DNA from 3 places in the Leptolyngbya sp. PL-A3 genome. Region 2 is predicted to be linked to each of the others. Evidence: riboswitches for the same ligand, from Rfam matches in the RefSeq annotation. Region 2 holds a riboswitch; each other region holds the start of a gene.

Region 1 (3,279 bases), on a different contig from region 2:
AATAATTGCAGATGAAATTATCTACCAGTATCTCTAGCTTATTTTTTGTGTTTGAGGTCGGATTTTATGCAACGTCTGCCGTCGCTCTTTATCTCCCACGGTGCGCCTGATCTGCCGATACGAACTGGGCCAACGCAAGATTTTTTGCGTCGTCTCGCGACAGAATTGCCCAGGCCAAAAGCCATTCTGGCGGTTTCTGCCCATTGGGAGACACCGTATCCGATGGTAAGTGCCGCGCCGCAGCCCAAAACAATTCATGACTTCAACGGCTTTCCAGAAGCGCTGTATCGGCTGCGCTACCCAGCCCCAGGTGCGCCTGAGCTGGCAAGACAGGTATCCCAACGCCTGGTGGATGCTGGATTTCAAGCTGATATTCACCCCTCTCGTGGTCTAGACCACGGGGCATGGAATCCGCTTTTGCTCGTTTATCCTGAAGCTGACATTCCTGTCACCCAGCTCTCCATTCAGCCCTACCTTGGCCCAGCCCATCACCTCCGAGTAGGACAAGTGCTGGCTCCATTGCGGGATGAAGGGGTTTTAATCTTCGCAAGTGGTGCGGTAACCCATAATTTGGGAGCATTGGATGGTCAGGACAATACATCCCCGGCAGATTGGGCTATGGTGTTCGATCGCTGGTTAGCAGAAGCGATCGCCCTCTCCTCTACGGAGCGGCTGTTGGATTATCGAGCGCTTGCCCCTCACGCTGCCTTAAGCCACCCGACAGACGAACATCTACTGCCTCTATTTGTGGCACTGGGAGCAGGCGGAGAACAGGCCAAAGGTCAGCAGATTCATCAGGGATACACCTATGGATCTCTGAGCATGGCAGCCTACGCTTTCAACTAACCTGTCTTTGCCTATTGAGCACAAAACGCCCCCATAGGGGTGTTTTGTGCTCAATAGGCAGAATGCGATTGGAGGTTAAACCGCTATCGAAGCTTCAGACAGATAACCGGCCTGTTGCAGATAGTCGAGAACTTTTGCCGTACTTTCCTCCAGGGTTTCCTGGTCAGTGTGGCACTCCACCTCGGGGTTTAGGGGTGCCTCATAAGGGTCATCAATACCCGTGAACTGCTTGATTTCCCCAGCTCTTGCCTTCTTGTAAAGCCCTTTGACATCCCGTTCTTCGCAAACTGACAGGGGGGCGTTGACATACACCTCAACAAAATCACCAATTTTCTGACGCACCTCTTCACGGGTGTTGCGATAGGGTGAAATCGCAGACACCAGCACAATTACCCCATTCCGGCTCAACAGATGGGCCACAAACCCGATACGGCGGATGTTTTCATCGCGGTCTTCCTTGCTAAAGCCTAGCCCTCGGGTCAAGTTCTGGCGCACAATATCGCCATCCAAAACCTCAACCTTGAGATGGCGATCGCGCAGTGCTTTCTCTACGGCCATCCGAATCGTGGTTTTTCCTGCACCACTCAATCCTGTAAACCAGACCGTTACACCACGCTGTTGCATCATTGTTTTCGCTCCTCGCCGACGGGTCAAGTTCAACCTCATATTCTAGAAGCCGATGCTCTCAGCGTCCAGAAGAGCCCGTCCGGTTGATTTTTTGGCCCATAGGGCCGTGCCAGCCAACCAAACAGACTATCGTTATTGCTTCGCACGACCCAACTGTTTGTCAGGAAGACTGTATCAAACTTCAGAAACCCAATTTTGCCGCCGCTCACAGCGGCAAAATTGGGTTTCTGAAGTTTGGTGGTATCAAGCGAAGAGTATGAGTCAAGCTATTTGGGCTAAGATAACGGGGCAAACGTGAACAGCCACAGGTGGGGAAAGGTCGGTGCAAATCCGGCGCTGTGCCGCAGCTGTGATGGGATGATGAATGGAAAAACTGCCATAGTGATACCCACTGTCCTGGTTTTCATTTTCATTCCCTTAGCCAGAATGCCTGCCTGGAGCCTTTTCACTCTATATCCTGCGTTGCACAGGAGAGAGTCCTCGTTTTATGTCCCATTTGCTTTCAACGGTTACCCCTTCCTTGTCAGAAATTGATGTGGCGATTGATACGGCGATCGCTCTCCCCCCTCTTCCCGAAAATCGTCCCCTCCTGCTAGTAGGCCACGGTAGCCGCGATGAAGCGGGCCGCCAGGGCTTGCTCGATTTTGCCGCTGCTTACCAACAGTTGGACACCTCTCGCCCCATTATTCCGTGCTTTTTAGAACTGACCGAGCCGTCAATTCAGCAGGGTGTGGATGAGTGCGTGAAGTTGGGGTACACCGATTTGTCGGTGCTGCCGGTGTTGCTGTTTGCGGCCCGTCACAACAAGTTCGATATCACCAACGAGTTAGATCGCGCTCGGCAACAGCATCCACAGGTGAAGTTCCACTATGGGCGGCACTTTGGTATCGCGCCGGGCATTTTGGATTTGTGGCGATCGCGCCTCGAAGAACTCGATAAGCCCGAATGGAACCCTCAGGGTATTGCCCGGGAAGACACCGTTTTGCTATTCGTCGGTCGTGGAGCTAGCGACCCCGATGCCAACGGCGACGTATACAAAATGGCTCGCGTTCTCTGGGAAGGCAGCGGCTATAACACCGTTGAGGTCTGCTTCATTGGCATTACCCACCCGCGTCTGGAGGAAGGCTTCCGTCGAGCACGACTGTATCAGCCCAAACGCATCGTTGTTCTGCCGTACTTCTTGTTTACAGGTGTACTGGTGAAGAAAATCTACGACATCACCGCCCAACAGCAAACACAGTTCCCCGACATCCCAACGATTTGCCTCCCAGAAATGGGATTGCACCCTCACCTGTTCAGCATTCTACGGGAGCGAGAAATCGAAACCCAATTAGGACAGGTCGCCATGAACTGTGAGATGTGCAAGTTCCGCTTAGCGGCTGTAGAAGCAGGTCACAGCCACGGCCATAATCATGACCATGGACACAATCATGGGCATAGCCACGACCACGGCCATAGCCATGGACATAGTCATAACCATAGTCATAATCACGGCCATGACCATGGTGCTCCGGCACCAGATCCTTATGCTGAGCCAGCAAAGTACCATGAGCGAATCTGGCAAGTTCCTTAGTACCGAACTCCCGTCGTGAATTGTTGTGTGGCTGCGCCGCACAACAATTCATGCACTCAAAGACGATTGATGCATCCATCGTGAATTGTTGTCAGCAATTCTCAGTATGGGCATCAAAGCCAAGAGTTCACGCCCTACGGGCGTGAACTCTTGGCTTTGATGCCCGAAAACCGCGCGCCTTTGGCGCGCGGTTTTCGGGCCTGATTTCAAAATGAGAATTGCTGAATTGTTGT
Region 2 (3,279 bases):
TATAAAAGAAGCTTTGAATTTCTTGAGAGTTTGCCAAAAATGGATCAAACAACGGATGAGTGGAAGGGTTGTGAACTGTGTCGACGACGCAGAAATAGCCCTCCGATTAAAGCCGCAACAAAGATAGCCGTGAAATAAATCAACGTAATAAAACGGATATAGAGAGGTGGCGCAACCCCATGAACGTCTACTTCATGGGCAACTTGAATCGGTTGGAAAGAGCGAGAGAAGTTGCCTGGTAAGACAGTTGCGATCACCTGGTGAGGCGCGCCATCAAAAAATTGTGGTTGCCACGTCAACTGACCCGTTGCATCCGGAAAACCTTCAAATGTGAAAACCCGCTCATTGTGCTCCAGAGAATTAATTTGGATTTTTACGGCAACATCAGTAAGCGGGATTTTTGTTGTTGCATCGGTAACTTGCACGGTCTGGGGAGCGAGTTGCCCGACCATAGCCAGGGTATCGCCCGACAATTCCACTTGAATTCCTTCAGATGTTTGGGTGGCAGGGATGGAAGCTGAAGCCGTGCTGGCATGGTCATGGTGCTCTGTCAGCTCCGCACTGATGTTGATCACCAGCAGAATGGCGATCGCCACCACGCATCCCCCACTCAACAACATACGCACAGGCCTAGGGGCCATCTCGCCATCTTGCAGAGACTGATCACCGCCTAGCACCCAACCGCTTCCCAAACCTGCTACCAGTAAAATAGCCGCCAAAATAGCGACGTTGCGGTACTTTACAGGATTTTCAGGTACTGAGAATGACAGGGTCTGCTCGACGGGTTCAAAATCCCCAGCGCGTTGGGGTGTGACCTTTGCCTCCAGATAATAAGTACCCCGAATGGGTAGAGTTTGTTCAAACTGGAGGGTGCCCGATGGGGCGATCGCCTCCATATCCAACAATGTCGTCCCTTCCACAATGGGGAAATCAGATGATAGCCAGGGCGTTTTCGCCGGGGCTAACAAGCGGAGCTGTATCTTAGCATCCGTCAGCGGTTGTTGCTGGGCGTTCATAGCCTGCAACGTCAATTGCACGGGCTCCGTTGCCGGAATGACCTGATTTAGGGGCGGCGTTGTCTGTAACTGTAGGGTAGATTGGGATACAGCGATTGACGAGCTCCATAGCCAACACAATAGACTGGCAGCATTGGCTACCAGGAACAATCCAAAATATTTAGCAAATCTCATAGAACTACGCCAGAAAGCTTGATAACTGAATCGTTAGGCTATCGTTCAGCCGACCCATGTGCTGCACCAGAATTTATGTTGCGAGCGTCGCCTGCCCAAAGGCGATCGAACCTTAAAAGTCGCAGTTCTTAGAGAACTGCGACTTCCTAAATTCAACCCATGAGCCTAGACGTAAAGTTAGCTAGAAAGGCTATTCTTTCGTGCCCTTCGCACACGAGAAAACAACTTTTCAGCCAAACCCTAGTGGCACGCTACGCCCAACGTATCGTGGCGGGTCTGGTGGACGGCATTGTGGGCAGGAGGATAGGTCGAGAAGTAGAACGTCCACAGGGTTAACATACACAACCCGGTAAGCAGACTTGCTTGCACAGGAAGAGACAGCGTAATTTGTTGTGTACGTTTCCAGACTGAAGCTGTATTGACCATGCTCTGTACCTCGCAGATTGGTTGACAGGACGCTGACAGGCATAAAAGGTTCGGCGGGCATCCTGGCTTAGAGCGTCAAAAGCCCATCACAGTTGCGGGACAGCATCGGATTCGCACCGAATTTTCCCCATTGCTTCTAGTGGCTGAGCCCCACTAGAACCGAATTCACTCGTTAAGCAATCTTTAGATTACCACCTCTACTCCCCACCGTCGTTAAGATTCATAAGCCGCCCCACTCAATTAGGACTTACGCATGGTTGTGTGGTGAACCTCGCACACCACACAACCATGCGTAAGTCTAAGACCGTACCCGTGCTTCGTCACGATGATAAAGGATCTGGGTGGTTAAAGCTTGACTCTCCAGTGAACTGTAGCGTTTAGAGTCATGTCATCGGTGCCAGAGCGATCGCCTGAAACCTTCTAAAACAACAATTTCCCAATTGCTACAACCCATGCAGGCTTGATGTCGAGCCTGACAAAGACATGATTTCCACAATCCAAGCCGTTACTGGTAGGAGGTACGTATGAATCGTTTTTTGACCGCGATCGCTACAGTCGCAACTCTCACCCTGATTCAAAGCTGCTCGTCATTAAACACGCAGCAAACAGCAACTACACCATCCACAGAACAACACTCAGATGCTCATGGAACAAGCTCCAATGCTCACAGTAGCCATGCAGTGGAGGAAGATGTTGCTCAAGCAAAATTGATTATGACGGATACGCCTGTTCCCAATCAGGCTATCAATTTAGGCATTCATATTCAGGATGGAAAAGGGGAGGCGATCGCCCAATTCGACACGTTTCAGGAAAAAATAATGCACCTGATTGTCGTCAGCAACGATCTGCAATTTTTCAATCATTTACATCCTCAGTATCAGGGTAATGGGCTCTTTGAAGTGCAGGCACGGTTTCCCAAAGCTGGAGGCTACACTCTATTCAGTGATTACAAACCTAGCGGACACCCAGAGCAGGTTTCGGTGTTAACCACTGAGATTACAGGAGACGTTCAACCACCACCTGATATCCATTTCGATCGCACCCAGACAATTGCCAATACCCACGTTCATCTAGAGCTTTCAGAGGACACAGTGGCAGCAGGCCAAGATATGACACTGACCTTCCACCTGAGCGATCTGGATCGTCAGCCAGTGACAGACTTGCAACCCTACCTGGGTGAAGGTGGGCATTTGGTCATCATACGGCAATCTACTCCCTTAACTAGAGCCAATTACATCCACGCCCATGCAGTTGATGAAACGACTGGCCAGGTGCAGTTTCACACCCAATTTCCTGAACCAGGACGGTACAAATTATGGGGACAGTTCAACCGAAACGGTGAGATTATCACAGCAGAGTTCTGGGTGAACGTCTCCTAAAGCGATGTATCCCGTCTTTAATTGCGTGTGCATGATGGACACACACAATTAAGACATTTTTTGAATGGGTGAAGTGAAACGGGAAACTGTAGTTTCCTGTTTCACTTCACCCATTTACAGCGTTTGAAAAGCGCTGTAAATCTGGTTGTTTTTGTGGGAGCCGCGCGAAGCACGGCTCCCACAAAAACAACTATGGCTGATTCAAGCGCAAAGCGCTGTAATACCGTTTTTATATGAAGCTGCACAGAATGAGAGTGGCGGCGCGTACGCGCCGTCACTCTCAT
Region 3 (3,279 bases), on a different contig from region 2:
ACTTTCTAGATCAGGTTCTCTCGAATCCATTGCCGCAGACTGCGCTTGGCCTGAGTTTCCCCCTGCTGGGCACAGTTTTGTAGAAACTCGTAAAACACACGCTTAGGCACCCATGAGAACGTGGGACTGCTGGGAACTTCCTGATACTGGCCGTTTTGAAGTTGGTAAATAGTCAGCGTTTTCCCGTCGTAGCGCCAAAACTCAGGAATCCCAAGCTCTGCATAAAGAGCATTCTTGTCAATATCGGTGTGAGTAATATCGACTTCCACAACCAGGTCAGGCGGGGGATCTGTATTTAGATCCACGGTTTTACCTCGAACCTTGGGTTCGTTGGCAATATAGAACCCTCGATCTGGCTCGGCACCTGCTTGTAATCCCAAGCGCTTGAGAGTGGTCGAACCCATGCTTTTAATCGTGAGATTGGTCTCTTCCACCAATATTTTGATAAAGTCACCAATCAAATCGCTGGAGTTCTCATGGGCCTCCAGGGGCGTCATAATTTCTAGAGTGCCTTCGTAGTAGGTAAGTTGAGCCGAGCGATCGCCCCCCAACGCCTCCAAAATCGCTTCATACCCATCCCAACTGACCCGCAACGACACCCGCTTCTCCGCCAAAGCAGGCTGCGACGATAATGGCTTTTCTGAAGAGAGGTTCACCATTGTACGACACGGTTCATTTGTTTCTATGGTAGGAGCGATCGCCCCCGTCAGCCATACGCCAGGAAGGTTTATAAGCCAGCAACAATTCTCATTTTTGCAAAGAGCCATTTAGAACCGATCGCCATCCTGAACTGTGGGGGCGGGTTTTGTCATTATTCGATCAGCACCATCAGGGATGTTCTTCAAACCCGCCCTTTCCACAGGTTGTGCGATCGCAGCCAGGGCGGGTTTTGCCAGAGAGTAACAGCACAGGCCAGAGTTAACTGCTAAACCCGCCCCTACCAAGCTGTTTAACGACACAATGAGAATTGCTGATAAACCAGGAGAGCAGTTTTTATTTTTGCGTAAATCTCGTATCGTATAGAGATCGGTTCTGGTGGGGAGCAGCCGCCAGAGGTAACGGGGAAAGTTCGGTGTGAACCCGACGCTGTCCCGCAGCTGTGATGGGGTCTTTGATCTCTAAGTCAGAATGCCCGCCGATGTTGTTTGATTCATCTATCTGCGAGGTACAGATGGTCAGGTTAGGTTTGTCTGTGTTTGGCTCCGTCAATGCTGGCTCTTTCGCAAGGGGAGCATCGCTGCACTGCTTTGATCGAGAGTTCCAAAATTTGGATCTGGGGATGGGCGATCGCACCCTTACATGCCCTGTAAACTCGCGGTTCCTCTAGTTCTGAGCTATCAGCTCTCACCGGGAAAATGGCAACACAATCCCGGTTAGATCCTAGATTTTGCAAGCACAGCATTTGATGTAAAGTAACCATGCGCATTCGAGAATTGTCCTGGCAGAGACAGGGAGATTATTGGCAACCGCTATTTATCCGTGAGAATTTTCTGGCGATCGCCGCCGTTGCCTACGCTGGTTTTCTCCAGCATGGTCGGGGGATGGTGACTTGTGATGTAGAGTTACCCACTCATGCCCCAGTCGATTGGAGCCGTGATCTACTCGATCATCAGATTTGCTTTCAGCCGCTTCCCTATGCTCTGGAGCTTTTAAGCCAATTGGAAGTGGATGAGGAGACGTGTATCACCCTCAGTGCAGCCCTGGCCGATTATGAGCCGGAGCAGGAGATTATGCTGTGGCTCCGGGGAAATGGAGACGTGCAGGTGATGCAGTTAAAGAATCTGGCGATCGCCCCAGTCGAAGCTTACACCCAGCTTCGGCAGCGGTGGGACGAGTTTCAGATCGGTGTTTCATTCGAACGGAGGGTACCATGATCCGGACAAATTGAAGAATCATCCCAGTCTTTGGAAACTAAAAACACCCAGACCCAGTCTGAGGAGTAAGAGTTTTACAAGAGTATTACAAGAGTAAAAGTTTTGAGAGAGGGCTCACCGGATTCAACAATGTGCGCTTTGCGAAAAGAGGCTTCTCTGTCCTAACCCAGGTTTTTTCTATCTTTAAGACCGTGACAATAGAGGGGCTTTTTAAGTACATCACTTAAAATGCTCACGGTTCAGTGTTTATGTGCCGCTGAATATTAGTTCTCTGTAGAAATTAGATTTGAGATTGCTTGCATGGTTAATGCCCATTTAGATTCAGTACCCCGCCCTCGTTGGCCTGTCATTGCAGGAACGGTCGTTGTGCATTTAGGGGTGCTCTTAGCTTTCATTCCGCAATACTTTAGTTGGTCTGCCATCGGCGTTGCGGTTCTGCTGCACTGGCTTACGATTGGTCTGGGTATTTCGTTAGGCTTCCATCGCCTCGCCACCCACCGCAGTTTTCGCGTGCCCAAAGCCCTGGAATACTTCTTTGTGTTCTGTGGCACATTGGCGGGCCAGGGTGGCGTGAAAGGTTGGGTTGGCTACCACCGGATGCACCATTTATATGCTGACCAGGATGCGGATCCCCATGATTCAACCAAAGGTTTTTGGTGGAGCCACATTAGCTGGTTGATGCATGAGGTTCCTGGTAAAAGCGAACTCCCTCGCTTTACCAAGGATATTGCGGATGATCGGTTCTATCAGTTTTGCCATCGGCAATATATTCCCCTGCAAGTGGCTTTAGGGCTAGTTCTCTACGCGATTGGCGGGATGCCCTTTGTCGTCTGGGGCATTTTTGTGCGTTTATTCGTTGGCTTTCATAGCACCTGTTTTGTAAATAGCGTTTGCCACAAACTGGGTTACCGCAGCTATGACGTAGAAGATACGTCGACCAATTGCTGGTGGGTTTCTCTTTTGACCTTTGGCGAAGGATGGCACAATAACCACCATGCGGTACAGTCGTCCGCACAGTATGGTCAGCGATGGTGGGAGATTGATATTGTCTGGTACACCATTCGCTTGATGGAGATGCTTGGGTTAGCCACCCACGTCAAAACGGTCAATCCTGCAAAAGCCAATGGACGGTGATTTATGACTGGAATTCAGGTACCCGAGAAGGTCGCTGCATTAACTCCCGAGAGTGCGGAGTGGGGCGATCGCCTCAGCCGTCTACCCCAGGGTGAACGCTATCTCTATCAACTACTGAGCCTGGTTGATAATGGCGATTTGACCGTTACAAATCCCAACGGTGAAGTGTTCCGATTTGGCAAACCGGGATTAGAACCAGTGCTGCATTTGCAGATTCACAATGCGGGCACTTACGACCGCCTCTTAGCATTTGGCACCCTTGGCTTCTGTG

The links. A riboswitch is a leader RNA that binds a small molecule or an ion and turns the genes downstream of it on or off. The one in region 2 is predicted to bind cobalamin.
Region 1: another riboswitch for cobalamin. It lies ahead of NDI52_RS16430 (sirohydrochlorin chelatase); the one in region 2 lies ahead of NDI52_RS12455 (CbtB-domain containing protein).
Region 3: another riboswitch for cobalamin. It lies ahead of NDI52_RS21315 (hypothetical protein); the one in region 2 lies ahead of NDI52_RS12455 (CbtB-domain containing protein).

What each region holds. Positions count from the first base shown of each region.
Region 1 covers NZ_JAMPLB010000020.1:16,398-19,676, reverse strand. Annotated here, with positions in the region: gene NDI52_RS16440 (class III extradiol ring-cleavage dioxygenase) at 67-846, shown strand; gene cysC (adenylyl-sulfate kinase) at 922-1,470, opposite strand; cobalamin riboswitch at 1,763-1,926, shown strand; gene NDI52_RS16430 (sirohydrochlorin chelatase) at 1,961-3,046, shown strand.
Region 2 covers NZ_JAMPLB010000013.1:72,383-75,661, reverse strand. Annotated here, with positions in the region: gene NDI52_RS12460 (hypothetical protein) at 45-1,190, opposite strand; gene NDI52_RS12455 (CbtB-domain containing protein) at 1,431-1,616, opposite strand; cobalamin riboswitch at 1,651-1,795, opposite strand; gene NDI52_RS12450 (hypothetical protein) at 2,141-2,995, shown strand.
Region 3 covers NZ_JAMPLB010000031.1:81,795-85,073, reverse strand. Annotated here, with positions in the region: gene NDI52_RS21325 (Uma2 family endonuclease) at 6-659, opposite strand; gene NDI52_RS21320 (hypothetical protein) at 768-959, opposite strand; cobalamin riboswitch at 1,011-1,155, shown strand; gene NDI52_RS21315 (hypothetical protein) at 1,419-1,874, shown strand; gene NDI52_RS21310 (fatty acid desaturase) at 2,175-3,008, shown strand; gene NDI52_RS21305 (class I SAM-dependent methyltransferase) at 3,012-3,279, shown strand, end outside.